Regions from separate parts of the Clostridium sp. LIBA-8841 genome, predicted to be linked through region 1. Evidence: a T-box and tRNA genes for the amino acid it is inferred to sense, from the RefSeq annotation. Region 1 holds a T-box; the other holds one or more tRNA genes.
The links. A T-box is a leader RNA that pairs with one kind of tRNA and senses whether it is charged. The one in region 1 lies ahead of asnS (asparagine--tRNA ligase), so its partner is inferred to be a tRNA-Asn.
Positions count from the first base shown of each region.

Region 2: it has a tRNA-Asn gene. The T-box ahead of asnS (asparagine--tRNA ligase) is inferred to sense a tRNA for this amino acid. The anticodon was not compared.

Region 1 is NZ_CM173488.1:3,637,335-3,645,127, reverse strand. It holds gene AC2A4K_RS16300 (leucyl aminopeptidase) at 1-973, shown strand, start outside; gene asnS (asparagine--tRNA ligase) at 1,045-2,442, opposite strand; T-box leader at 2,510-2,751, opposite strand; gene AC2A4K_RS16290 (cytochrome b5 domain-containing protein) at 2,858-4,072, shown strand; gene AC2A4K_RS16285 (metallophosphoesterase family protein) at 4,110-4,808, opposite strand; gene AC2A4K_RS16280 (M24 family metallopeptidase) at 5,007-6,083, shown strand; gene AC2A4K_RS16275 (NupC/NupG family nucleoside CNT transporter) at 6,166-7,392, opposite strand; gene AC2A4K_RS16270 (purine-nucleoside phosphorylase) at 7,484-7,793, opposite strand, start outside.
Region 2 is NZ_CM173488.1:3,349,222-3,357,014, forward strand. It holds gene AC2A4K_RS14755 (LTA synthase family protein) at 1-1,739, shown strand, start outside; gene AC2A4K_RS14760 (hypothetical protein) at 1,791-3,311, opposite strand; gene AC2A4K_RS14765 (sensor histidine kinase) at 3,328-4,746, opposite strand; gene AC2A4K_RS14770 (response regulator transcription factor) at 4,805-5,488, opposite strand; tRNA gene AC2A4K_RS14775 (tRNA-Asn) at 5,745-5,819, opposite strand; rRNA gene AC2A4K_RS14780 (23S ribosomal RNA) at 5,874-7,793, opposite strand, start outside.

The sequences.
Region 1 (7,793 bases):
TTTACTTTCAGAAACTACTTGTTTAGCAAGAGATTTAGTAAATGAACCTGCTAACAAGATGTATCCAGAGACTTTAGCTGAAGAAGTTCAAAATATAGGTTCAAAATATGGCTTTGAAGTTGAAGTCTTTGATGAAAAACAAATAGAGGAATTAAAAATGGAATCTTTCTTATCAGTAGGAAAGGGCTCAGATAATCTACCAAGACTTATTGTAATGAGATATTTTGGTGATAGAGATAATATGGATAATAGATTAGCATTAGTAGGAAAGGGATTAACTTATGATTCAGGTGGATATTCTTTAAAAACTAATGCAGGAATGGTTACAATGAAGGCTGATATGGGAGGCGCTGCTGCTGTTATAGGAGCTATAAGTGCTATAGCTAAGAAAAATCTAAAAATAAATGTAATAGCTGTAGTTGCTGCTTGTGAAAACTTAATATCAGGTCATGCATATAAGCCAGGAGATATAATTGGTTCTATGGCTGGTAAGACAATAGAAATTTTAAATACTGATGCTGAGGGAAGACTTACTTTAATAGATGCTGTAACTTATGCTATAGAAAAAGAAAAAGCTAGTGAGGTTATAGATGTAGCTACTTTAACTGGTGCCGCTGTGGTTTCTTTAGGTGAAGATGTTACAGCTGTATTAACTAACAAGGATGAATTTTATGGGGAATTAAGAGAAGCTGCAAAGGAAACTGGAGAAAAGGTATGGCAAATGCCTAGCTTTGAAGATTACAATAAGCTTATAGAATCAAACATAGCAGATTTGAAAAATATAGGTGGAAAATATGCAGGAACAATAACAGCTGGTTTATTCATTGGTGAATTTGTTGACAATAAACCATGGTTACATTTAGATATAGCAGGACCAGCATTCTCTGATAAAAAAGGAGATTATTGTCCAGTAGGCGGTACAGGTGCCGGTGTTAGAACATTATATGAATTAGCAAATAAAAGATGCCAATAGTATAATAAATAATCATTCTATTAATATTAAACTAAATAAAAAAGAAGTGGAGAAATCCACTTCTTTTTTTATTAGAATTCTGATGAACCAGTAGTTCTTGGGAATGGAATTACATCTCTTATGTTAGCCATTCCTGTGATGTACATGATTAATCTTTCGAAACCTAGACCAAATCCTGAGTGAACAGTTTCACCGTATTTTCTAAGTTCTAAGTACCACCAGTAATCTTCTTCACTTAAGTTTAATTCAGCCATTCTAGCTTTTAAAACATCAAGTCTTTCTTCTCTTTGGCTACCACCTATGATTTCTCCTATTCCAGGAACTAAGCAATCCATAGCAGCAACTGTTTTTCCGTCTTCGTTTAATCTCATGTAGAATGCTTTAATATCTTTTGGATAGTCAGTTACGAATACAGGTTTTTTGAATATTTCTTCTGTTAAATATCTTTCGTGCTCAGTTTGAAGATCTATTCCCCACTCAACTGGATATTCGAATTCTTTACCTGATTCTTGAAGTAATCTAACAGCTTCAGTGTAAGTAACTTTTCCGAATTCTGAGCTTACAACATGGTTTAATCTTTCTAATAATCCTTTATCAACAAATTGGTTGAAGAATGCTATTTCTTCTGGACATTCATCCATAACATATTTTATAACGTATTTTAACATGTTTTCAGCAACTTCCATGTCATCTACTAAATCAGCAAATGCCATTTCAGGTTCTATCATCCAGAACTCAGCAGCATGTTTCACTGTGTTTGAGTTTTCTGCTCTAAATGTAGGTCCAAAAGTATAAATATTTCTAAATGCTAAAGCGAAACACTCAGCATTTAATTGTCCAGAAACTGTAAGGTTAGTTTCTTTTCCAAAGAAATCTTGTGAGAAGTCAATTCCACCTTCTTCAGCTATTGGAGGAGCCATCATGTCTAAAGTTGTTACTCTGAACATTTCTCCAGCACCTTCAGCATCTGAACCAGTTATTATTGGAGTATGAGTGTAAACAAATCCTTGATCTTGGAAGAACTTATGTATAGCATAAGCTGCAACACTTCTTACTCTGAATGTAGCTGAGAAAGCATTACTTCTTGGTCTTAAGTGAGCTATTGTTCTTAAGTACTCAAAAGTATGTCTTTTCTTTTGTAGAGGATAATCTGAATCTGACATTCCTTCTACTATTATTTCTTCTGCTTGAATTTCAAATGGTTGTTTTGAATCTGGAGTTTCAACTAAAGTTCCTATAACTGAGATTGATGAACTTATAGGTAATTTAGAAATTTCTTTATAATTTGATACTTTAGCACTATCAAAAACAACTTGAACGTTTTTAAAGAAAGAACCATCATTAACTTCTATAAATCCAAAAGCATTTGATGCTCTTAAAGTTCTTATCCAACCTGATATTTTTACTTTTTTATCACTATATTCACTAGTGTTTCTGTAAAGACTTTTTACTAAAACTACATCTTTCATTATTGTTTCCTCTCTTTCTTAATTAAGTTTTTATTCCAAATAAAAAAGCCCTTCATCCACATTAAGATAATGGGACGAATGGCATTATTCGCGGTACCACCCAAATTGCTATAAAAATAGCCGGCTTTATGAACACAAAAATGTTCTTCAAGTATAACGGTTTGAATCCGTCTAAGTCTACTCTCCAAAGTGGATTTCGGTTAGAAACTCAGAGATGTTCTTCAGAATAGGCTTCACTGCAGAACTCACACCATAATCTGCTCGCTGTTAGCTACTTCCTAAGCTTACTCTTCTCTTCATAGTAAATAAAAATCTTATTTAGTTCGATTAATAATGATTTTACAATAAAACATTAACATTTGCAATATTAACCACATAGAAATATATAGATATAGTATGCAATAGGGGAGTTTTTATGTGCAATTTTTTTGAAGATAAGTTTGAACAAATAAATAAATTAAAGTACTTAATGACTTTAGCAAGAAAAGATAAAAATTCTAAAATATATAAGGACAAAATAGAAGCTGTTTTCCAAGAGTTTGAAGGATTTAGAACAAGGAATAAAGAGGTGGATATGTTAATTCTTACTCCAGAAGAATTGGCTAGTTTCAATGGAAAAAATGGAAAACCTGAATATGTTGCTATAGATGGTGTTATTTATGATGTCACAAACATAGATTTATTTAAAAAGAGTCCATACAATGAATTAATGTTAGGAAGAGATTTAACTAAGGAATTTAATGAATATAATGAAAGAGATTTGTCTTTGTTATCTAAGATTCCTAATGTAGGATTATTGGCAGAGCCAGAGGAAATTCAGTTTATAGAGGATGTAGAAGAATATTATCCGCAAAAAACATTAAAAATAATGAGTTCAGAAGAATTAAAAAAATATAATGGAGAGGATGGAAAACCTTCTTATATGGCTATTGATGATATGGTCTATGATGTAACTGGACTATCATTTTTAAAATTAAGGTCTTATAAAAAATTACCTTTAGGAGTTGATGCAACTAAAGAGTTTAATGAATATTATAAAGACAATAGAGATGTTTTAAAAGGAGCTAGAATAGTAGCAATATTACATGATTTTGAAGAAAGTCAAAGAGGCAAGCATATTCAAGCTATCAATAGAGATTTAACATTAGGTGAGTTAAAAAATTATGATGGGAAAAATGGAAATGCAGCTTATATAGCAGTAGATGGAGTAATTTATGATGTAAGCAATATAGATACATTTAAAAAGAATCCCTATAATAAATTAAAATTAGGAAGTGATCTTACTTCATTCTTTAATGAATATCGTAATGGAGATAGAAGTATATTGATTGAATTACCTATAATTGGAACAGTTGTTTATGATAAGATAGATTATTTAGAAAGAAATAAAGTTAAGGAATTTAACATAAATGAACTTAGCAAATATGATGGTAAGAATGGAAATCCACCATATATAGCTATATTTGGTACAGTTTATGATTTAACAGATGTAGAAGGATGGAGAGAAAAAAATATAAAGGTTGGATGTGACTTAACAGGTGAATATAAAGAGACTTATGGAAATGATAAGACACCACTAAAAAATTTAAGTATTGCAGGAGTTTTAAGTTGTAGTTATAAGGATTGTTAAAAAATAAAGCTAGATTAAAATTAATCTAGCTTTATTTTTATTCTTTTCCAGACTCATAAGAATAAATTAATTTTTGAGGAAAGTTTTTCATTTCCATATCTTTCATAGTTCTTTTAAATTCATAAGGAACAGTTTTCATTTCTACTTTTAATTTAAATTCATTAGAGAAGTCTAGGATCACATAAGTTGCATGAGGTTTACCGTTTTTAGGTTTACCAACACTACCATCATTTATTATAACTTTGTTTCCCACCTTTTTAGCGTAAGGAATATGAGTATGAGCACAAACTAAAACATCCTCTTTAAGTTCGCTCATTATTTCATCTAATTCAGAATAATCTTCACTTAGATATTCATTTATTCTTCTTGGGCTACCATGAACAAATTTAATAGATTTTCCACATACATTTATAGAAAGATCATTAGGTAAGTTATCTAAATAGTATCTATTTGGTGTTCTTAGTTCGGCTGCTGTCCAAGGAAGAGAAAAAGAGTTTATCTCTGTATCTCTAATGTATGTATAATCATTATCCACAACAGAAGCATCATAATTACCTTTTAAGGATAGAATATTTCTTCTCTTAATAAGTGCTATTACTTCATTAGGATGAGGTCCATAACCAACTAAATCTCCTAAACATATTATAGAATCAATATTTTGGTTATCTATATCTTCTAAAACTTCTCTTAAGGCATATAAGTTTCCATGTATATCTGATATTACTGCTATTCTCAATTTTAAGACCTCCTGTTTATTAAGTATTTTTTTACTATAAATATTATATAACAATTTAATGGACAAAATAAAAAAATTAATGGATAAAATAAAAAAATAAATATTACAAATAGTAAAGTTATATAAATTATTAGATAATTTGAAACTATGATATAATTTATTTAAAGAATTTTAACTATTTAGAGAGGAGTGATTAGGGTGAAAGAAGGAAGAGTAAAAAGAATTTTAGAAGCTATGGAGGCAAATAATATACCTCAAATGTTAGTTTCTTCACCTGCATCAATATTTTATTTAACAGGTAAGTGGATATCACCAGGAGAAAGGATGATAACACTTTATTTAAATACAAAAGGTGAGCAAAAGTTCATAGTAAATGAACTATTTCCAATAAATGAGGATTTAGGTATTGATATTTTATGGTATAACGATACTATGAATCCAATAGATATTTTAGATGAAATAATAGATCATGATGAAGTTTTAGGAATAGATAAAGATTGGAAAGCACATTTCTTAATTCAATTATTAGATAGAAAATCAGCAAAGAAATTTGTTAATGGATCACCTATAGTTGATAGAGTTAGAATGAGAAAAGATGATGAAGAAATAGCTTTAATGAAAGAAGCTTCAAGAATAAATGACATAGTAGTAGAAAAAGCAATAAATAGCCTTAAAGAAGGAATGACTGAAAAAGAGGTAGTAGAAATCTTAGGAAAAGGTTATGCAGAGTATGGTTGTCAAGGATACTCATTTGAACCAATCGTTGCTTTTGCAGCTAATGCAGCAGATCCACATGCAGAATCAGGAGAGCAAAAATTAGAAAAAGGAATGGGCGTTTTAATAGATACTGGATGTAGAAAAGATTACTACTGTTCAGATATGACTAGATGTGTATTCTTTGGTGAACCCACAGAACATCAAAAAGAAATATTTAACACTGTTTTAGAAGCTAATAAAAAGGCTATAGAAATGATTAAGCCAGGTGTTAGATTCTGTGATATAGATAAAGCGGCTAGAGATGTTATAGAAGGTAAAGGTTACGGGAAATACTTTACTCATAGAACAGGACATTCAATAGGAATAGAAACTCATGATTTTGGTGATGTTGGATCAACTAATACTGATGAAGTTAAACCAGGTATGATTTTCTCTGTAGAACCAGGAATATATCTTCAAGGAGATATGGGAGTTAGAATAGAGGATTTAGTTTTAGTTACTGAAGATGGCTGTGAAAGATTGAATAAATTAAACAAAGAATTAGTTGTAGTAGAATAATTTTAAATAAAAAAAAAGAACATTCTTAATTCAAGAATGTTCTTTTTTTACTTATTACAATCTAAACGTTTTTTCCTATTTATTAAGGAGTGAATAATATACCTGCAATTGTTGCAGTCATGAATGTAGCTAATGTACCACCTAAAAGCGCTTTTAATCCTAACTTAGCTATAGTTGGTTTTTTCTCAGGTGCTAATCCACCTATACCACCTAATTGGACTGCAACTGAACTTAAGTTAGCGAATCCGCAAAGTGCGTAAGTTAATATCATAATTGTCTTAGGATCTAAAGTACCTGCATGTATGTAAGTTCCTAATTGTGAGTAAGCTAAGAACTCATTAACAGCAAGTTTGATACCTAATAAATCACCAGCAGTAAAGATATCTTTTGCTGGAACACCCATTATAAATGCTATAGGAGCAAATAATCTACCAAGTATCCAGTTTAAGCTTATGTAAGGCATTCCGAAGAATCCACCAACCCATCCAAATAATGCGTTTATCATAGCGATAAGAGCAACGAATGCAAGAAGCATAGCACCAACGTTTAATGCTAATCCTAAACCTTCTGAAGCACCGTTTGCAGCAGCTTCAATAACATTTTCACTTTCAACTTTAAAATCGATATTTCCGCCACCTCTAGTTTCTGGCTCTTCAGTTTCTGGAACTAAGATTTTAGCAAGTACTAATCCAGCAGGGGCTGCCATGATTGACGCTGCAAGTAAGCTACCTGCGTCAACACCCATAGCTACGTAACCAGCCATAACACCACCAGCAACAGTAGCCATACCACCTACCATAATTGCACATAACTCTGATTTAGTCATGTTTTTTATGTATGGTTTAACTAGAAGCGGAGCCTCAGTTTGACCTAAGAATATGTTACCAACAGCACTGAAAGTTTCAGCACCACTTGTTCCTAATAATTTACAAACACCTTTAGCAACAAATTTAATTACTACTTGAACTACACCTAAGTGATAAAGTACGCTCATTAATGATGAGAAGAATATAATAGTTGGTAAAACTTGTAATGCGAATATCATACCAAACTGATTTGTATCAAGTAATGAACCGAATAAGAAAGAAGTACCTTCCCTAGTAAAATCTAATAATTTAGTTATTCCAGCACTAACACCTTCGAATACAGCTCTTCCTGGAGGGAACTTTAAAATTATTAGAGCAAAAATAATTTGTAGTAAAAGACCTGTTACAACAAGTCTCCAGTTGATCTTCTTTCTGTTTTCAGAAAAAAGAACTGCTACACCAATAATACATATAAGACCTATTACACCAATAAACCTATCCACTTTTGTTCTCCTTTTCTTAAGTTTTTTTATTTTATTTTATACTAGTTTTGTATTTAATAAAAGTTAAAAAATGTATTTTTAATTAACTTTATTAAATTTCTTTGATGATATTAGTCATTAATTCAATGAATGTTTTTCTAACTTTAGCTGAAGTCTCCATAACTTCTTCATGGTTAAGAGGTTGATCTAATATACCAGCAGCCATGTTAGTCATACATGAAACGCCTATAACCTTCATTCCACTATGGTTAGCTATTATAACTTCAGGAACTGTTGACATACCAACTGCATCTGCTCCTAATGTTCTAGCCATTCTTATTTCAGCAGGAGTTTCGTAAGTTGGGCCACTAAACATAGCATACACACCTTCTCTTACTTCTATTCCTAAATTTTTAGCTATA
Region 2 (7,793 bases), 290 kb from region 1:
CTCTAAATCAAGATCCACGTGTGCTTAATTTTGGATTAGGATATAGACAAGCTAGTTATTTTTTAAATTATTACATAGCATTTGCAGCAATATTCATAAGTATATGTTTCTTATTTAAAAACAAAGGTAAATTTTTCTCATTAATAATTGTAGACTTATTTATCTCTATACTTACAATGATGGATATCTGGTATTTTAGAGGATTCCAAACAGTTCCATCAATAATGCTATTAAAGCAAACTGCTAATTTAGATAATCTTGGAGATAGTATTTTTTCCATGGCTACTCCATATGACTTACTATTTTTCGTAGACTTTATTATTTTAATAATAGCTTTCATAATTTTTAGAAAAAGCTTTAAAAACTGTAAGTCTAACTGGAAGGGTACTTTAGTTGTTTTAATTATCTCAATTTGTTACATAGGTTATGTTCCTTTTAACGTTAATGTTTTAAAAAGAGAAAATGTTAAAAACTCATACTTATTTAGCAACTATGACCCAACTGATACAGTAGAGTATTTTTCACCAGTCGGTTATCATATTTTTGACATATATAATGTTTACAAAAATTCTAAACCGTATGAAATGACAGCAGAAGATCAAGCACAAATAAAAGAATACTATGATTTTAAAAATGAAAATCTACCTGATAATGAATACAAGGGAATGTTCAAAGGAAAGAACTTAGTAGTAATACAAGTTGAATCTCTTGAAGACTTTGTTATAAATCAAAAAATAGATGGACAAGAAATAACTCCAAACATAAATAAGTTATTAAATAATTCTATTTATTTCCCTAATATATTCGAACAGGTTAATGAGGGTACAAGCTCTGACTCTGACTTAATGGTTAATACTTCTATGCTTCCATTAAGACAAGGAAGTACTTTCTTTAGAAATCCAGCTACAACTTATAACTCAATGCCTAACATCTTAGAAAAAGACGGATACAGTACTATTGCTATTCATCCAGATAAAGGTTCATTCTGGAACTATGCTCAAGGATTAACTGGCATAGGTTTTGATAAGTTTGTAGATTACTATTCATTTAATCACGATGAAACTATTGGAATGGGAATAAGTGACGGAAGCTACTTCAAACAAGTTGCACCAATGCTTAAAGAAATGAAACAACCATTCTACGCATTTACAGTCACTTTAACAAGCCACGGACCATTCGATTTACCAAAAGATTACCGTGAATTAAAACTTAGTCCTGAACTTGATAATAATGTTTTAGGAGGATACTTCCAAAGTGTTCATTACACTGATGCTCAAATAGGTATGTTCATAGACTTATTAGAAAAAGAAGGCCTTTTAGAAAACACTGTTGTTGCAATAGAAGGTGACCATACTGGTCCTCATAAATATTACAATAGTAATATTGAATCATTATCTAACCCAGAGTCTTGGTGGCTAGACAATGGAAATCATACAGTTCCATTAGTTATTTATAACCCAAGTGTTAAGACTCCTGTAAAAGATGATGTTTATGGTGGCCAAATAGATATAATGCCAACACTTTTATACTTATTAGGTGTTGATAACAATGTATATCAAAATACAGCTTTAGGTAGAAACTTATTAAATACTAATAGATCTTACGCAGTCTTAACTGATAGAACTGTAAAAGGAGAACTTACAGATAAAGAAAAACAAATAGTAGGTAATTCATTAGATTTATCTGATAAGATGATTAGAGCTAATTACTTTAAAGATAAGATACCTAATAATAATTAAAGAAAAGAGCTGAATTTAATATTTTAAATTCAGCTCTTTCTTTAATCTTTATTAGGTTATTTTTTTAGCTCCATATACATTTTCAACAGTTTCATTCCAGTACTTAACGTAATCCCCTACAGCCCATTCAGCCATAACAATTTTTTCATCACTATTTATGTTAATCTCTCCTAACCTTTCACCTAAACGGCCATCTGTAATCTTATATATTGACAATTTATCCTTAGCTAAGGTTATCGCTATTTTTCCATTTGGTGCTGTCACAACATCTCTAACATCTCTTCCTAATGATGAAACTTGACTCCAAGGAACCGCTAACGTATCATAGTTTATCAATATAGGCACTGGATTTATATTTATATCAAATGGTTCAGAATTATCAAATGATTTCTTTTCATTTAATAAACCTTCTAAATGCCAATTTCCATTTTTTCTCTGAAGAGTTATATTAGAATATTTATTTTTAGTATAATATTCTTTTCCATCTATATTATATTTCTGAATAGCTTTTTCTTCACTCTTATTATAATTTTCCTCTTGTTCTTTTCCAAAAAGATTAACTATGTCCATACTTTTATATGTATTCATAGTATCAATTGGTATTATGTTATATTCATTATAACTTCCTTTGAAGTCATCTCCTGAATAAGATTCTAACCCAATATAATCATTTCCTACAAAAGTTATTTCTTCATATATTCCTTTTTTAGTTTGTTCACCTTTTACTTCTTTTTTATCATTTGGATCCTTCTTTCTACTTGTAACTTCAAGTTTATTTTCCATTACACCATTTTCAAAATTTGAATCTAAACTTATGTTTGAGAATCCATTAACTCTTGGTAATAATAAAGAGTCTTCTAAAACCATTATAGGCTGAAGTTCATTATCAATTACAGATATCCATAATGTTTTATAATCAGCCTTCTCAAAATCATCTTTTTCTACGTGAGCTGGCTCTTTAAGCCCAAGTAAAATTCCTACATCCTTTTGATAATATTCTGGACTTATACTTTTTACGGAATACGTATTTCCTTGGTCTACAACCACCTTTTCTGAACTCTTAGTAGATGCCTGTGGAACACTAGAAACTTTCTTTAATTTAATTAGATTATCAGATAATAATATATATGCCTCATTTTCATTAATTGAAATCATATTTAAATATGTTTTATTGCTATCATATATGGCCGTAACATCTATATAATCACTTTTTATTGTATCCTTTATTTCCTTCTTAATTTCTAAATCATCTATTTCTTTAAAGAACACATTTCTTTCTACTCTTTTTAACTTAAAATTAGGATTTGCTATAATGCTTACACCATTTACTACTAACTCATTCTTACTTATATTAATAAATTCTCCTTTTTCAAAGCGAAAAGTTCCATCTGTACTCTCTATATTGTTTTGACTATTATCATGTAATTTACTTACTACTTCCCATTCTCCTAATATCTTTATATTATCTGACTCTGGTGGAGTTATTTTAGATACATCAAAAGATTCATTTTGAGAACATCCTGTCATAAAAATACTAATAATCATAAAGAAGATTATATAAATTTTTTTCATAAAACACCTCTTTTAATTAATTTAACTCATCCTCCACACTGCTTATTAACTTTTTAGGTAAATATATAGTTACCTTTGTTCCCTTACCTAGTTCACTATATATTTCTAAAGTTCCCTCATGTAGGGCTATAATTTCATCACATATAGATAATCCTATACCATTTTGTGACTTTGAATTTTTCCCCTTATAAAATTTCTCTTTTACTCTAGGTAACTCTTCTTTACTTATTCCACATCCAGTATCAATTATATTAATATATATACCTTCATCAGCATATAAGAAATCTATTATTATACTTTCATTTTCATGAGTAAATTTAAACGCATTATCTAGTATATTTATGAATACCTGCTTTAGCCTATCCCTATCTCCAACTATTATAAAATCTTCTTTTTCAATTCCTTTTAGAATAAGCTGCTTATGTTCTCTTTCCGCTCTAGGATTCATATATAATTTTAAGTATTCTATAAAATCTTTTAAGTTTATTTCTTCATATTTTAATTTAATTTTCCCACTAACGAATTTTGAAAAGTCTAAAAGTTCTTCAACCATATTACTTAGTCTATCAGCTTCCTTTTCAATTATGTCAAAGCCCATCTTTAATGTTTCTCTATCCGTAAACTCGTTATTTAAAGTTATAGCCCACCCTTTTATAGATGTTAATGGTGTTCTAAGTTCATGAGAAACTGAAGATATAAATTCATTCTTTAATCTCTCTCTATTTTCGATTTCCTCAGCCATTATATTAAGACTATCAGCTAACTTTTCAATCTCATCATTGGTAACAATTTTATTCCTTACTTTTAAATTTCCCTTAGCCATCTGTTCTGAAACTTTTATTAATTCTGATATTGGATTTACTATACTATTAGCTAAAAAATAACTTAATATTATACCTATAGCTAAAACTGTTAGTCCTATTACAATAAATACTAAGAAAAAGTTTAGTATAAAATTATCAACATTTCTAAGTGAACTTATATATCTTATAACTCCTACAATTTCATTAGACGAATTTCTTAATGGTGCTGAAATAGCCATTACCTTACCAGTATAATCTGGAGCCGTTCCAACCCATTTAGCGGTATCTCCTTCTAAAGCTCTTTTTACATCTATAGGTATAGTATTCTCTTTTTGCTCTAGTCCTATAGAATCCATTATCAATTGCCCTTTTAAATCATAAATTTGAACTTGAGCCTCTGTTTGCTTCCAAAATATATCCACATCTTCATAAACATTTTCTTCTAAACTAACATTTGATAAATATCTCTTATAAAAATCAACAGATATATTTATTTGACTTAATAATATTTCTTCTGTATTTTGATAATAATACCTAGAAATAAAAATCAAGAACATGGCTGAAACTATAATAATAGTTGATAACAAAACAACTAAAAAGTTTTTCATTAGCCTAGTCTTTATACTTTTCATAAACTATACTCCTATCTTTCACCTCTATATCTTTTAATAAGTTAGGTAACCTTAAATACTATCTTTTCCATCTATAGCCTGTTCCCCAAACAGTTTCTATGTACTTAGGTTTTGAAGAATTATCCTCTATTTTTGCTCTTAATCTTCTTATATTAACATCAACTATTTTGGGATCTCCAAAGAAATCAATTCCCCAAACCAAGTTTAATAATTCATCTCTAGTAAATGCCTTACCTGGATTTTGCATGAATATTTTCATCAATAGAAACTCTTTAGGTGTAACATCTATTTCTATCTCTTCTTTATATAAACTTTGAGAATATAAGTCTAACTTGAAGCTATCAACTTCTATGCTATCACTATTATTTTCTTCACTTATTCCCTCTAATCTCCTAATTAAAGCTTTCACTCTTAAAGTTATTTCTAATGGATTAAATGGTTTTAAGACATAGTCATCCGCTCCAAATTGAAGCCCCATTATTTTATCCATATCTTCCCCTTTAGCAGTTAACATTATTATGCCCATCTTAGGAAAACTTTCCCTCAAGGTTTGGCATACTTCAAAGCCACTCATTCCAGGCAACATAACATCTAATATAGCTATATCTGGCTTTTCTATTAATGCTTTTCTTACTCCTTCTTCTCCGCTTTCACATTCTATAACTTGAAATTTCTCTCTTTGAAAATTTATTCTTAAAAAACCTCTTATGCTTTCTTCATCTTCTACAAGTAAAATCTTCATCTCTACAACTCCTTATATTCCATTAAATTTCTCTAACATATTTAAACTATTTAAATTTCAATAAACATTCTCAATATTATTATCATATTCTTTTTTATTATATACAATATTGAACTTTCTTTAATTACAAATAGCTTACACTAAAAATATCGAATTAAATAAAATTTTTATTTTAAATACAAAAAAAGTTATAAACTAATAAAATATTAATTCATAACTTACTTATCTATTTTAAATTAATTTTGAATAAAAAAAATGGCTCCTCGGAGAGGACTCGAACCTCCAACCTATCGGTTAACAGCCGAGTGCTCCACCATTGAGCTACCGAGGAACATTTTATTGAAAGATTTTGTTCTTTCAAAATTGCACATAATTAATACTATATTTGGTCAAGCCCTCGATCTATTAGTATCGGTCAGCTGAACATGTTACCATGCTTACACCCCCGACCTATCAACCTTGTGTTCTTCAAGGGATCTTACTAGCTTACGCTATGGGAAATCTCATCTTGAGGTTGGCTTCACGCTTAGATGCTTTCAGCGTTTATCCATTCCCGACTTAGCTACCCAGCTGTGCTCTTGGCAGAACAACTGGTACACCAGAGGTCAGTCCATCCCGGTCCTCTCGTACTAAGGACAGCTCCTCTCAAATTTCCTACGCCCGCGACGGATAGGGACCGAACTGTCTCACGACGTTCTGAACCCAGCTCGCGTGCCGCTTTAATGGGCGAACAGCCCAACCCTTGGGACCTACTTCAGCCCCAGGATGCGACGAGCCGACATCGAGGTGCCAAACCTCCCCGTCGATGTGGACTCTTGGGGGAGATCAGCCTGTTATCCCCGAGGTAGCTTTTATCCGTTGAGCGATGGCCCTCCCACGAGGTACCACCGGATCACTAAGCCCGACTTTCGTCCCTGCTCCACTTGTGGGTGTCGCAGTCAGGCTCCCTTCTGCCTTTGCACTCTACGAACGATTTCCGACCGTTCTGAGGGAACCTTTGGGCGCCTCCGTTACTTTTTAGGAGGCGACCGCCCCAGTCAAACTGCCCACCTAACAATGTCCTGTGACCAGATTCATGGCCGCCAGTTAGAATTTCAGTACTGTCAGGGTGGTATCCCAAGGATGACTCCACCAAGGCTGACGCCCTGGTTTCCTAGTCTCCCACCTATCCTGTACAGACAATACCAAAACTCAATGCTAAGCTACAGTAAAGCTCTACGGGGTCTTTCCGTCCAATCGCGGGTAGCGAGCATCTTCACTCGCACTACAACTTCGCCGGATTTACAGTTGAGACAGTGCCCAAGTCATTACGCCATTCGTGCGGGTCAGAACTTACCTGACAAGGAATTTCGCTACCTTAGGACCGTTATAGTTACGGCCGCCGTTTACTGGGGCTTAAGTTCACACCTTCGCTTGCGCTAAGTGTTCCCCTTAACCTTCCAGCACCGGGCAGGCGTCAGCCCCTATACATCAGCTTACGCTTTAGCAGAGACCTGTGTTTTTGCTAAACAGTTGCTTGGGCCTATTCTCTGCGGCCTACTCTCGTAGGCACCCCTTCTCGCGAACTTACGGGGTCAATTTGCCGAGTTCCTTAACTGTAATTCTTCCGCCGGCCTTAGGATTCTCTCCTCACCTACCTGTGTCGGTTTGCGGTACGGGCACTACTTCTCTCTCTAGACGCTTTTCTTGGCAGCGTGGAATCATGTACTTCGGTTCCGTAGAACCTTCCCCATCACGCCTCAGCATTATGAAAGCGGATTTGCCTACTTTCACTGCCTAAACGCTTAGACTAGCATCCAATAGCTAGCACACACTATCCTCCTGCGTCACGCCATCGATAATAACGATGGTAGTGGTACTGGAATATCAACCAGTTGTCCATCACCTACGCCTTTCGGCCTCGGCTTAGGTCCCGACTAACCCTCAGCGGACGAACCTTCCTGAGGAAACCTTAGGTTTTCGGCCTGTGGGATTCTCACCCACATCTCGCTACTGATGCCAACATTCTCACTCGTAACCAGTCCACCGCTCCTTACGGTACGACTTCAGCCCGGTTACGACGCTCTCCTACCGCTTGAACTAAGTTCAAGCCCGTAGCTTCGGTGGTAAGTTTAGCCCCGTTACATTTTCGGCGCAAGATCTCTCGACTAGTGAGCTATTACGCACTCTTTTAATGAGTGGCTGCTTCTAAGCCAACATCCTAGTTGTCTTAGAAATCTCACATCCTTTCCCACTTAACTTACACTTTGGGACCTTAGCTGACGATCTGGGCTGTTTCCCTTTTGACCACGGATCTTATCATTCG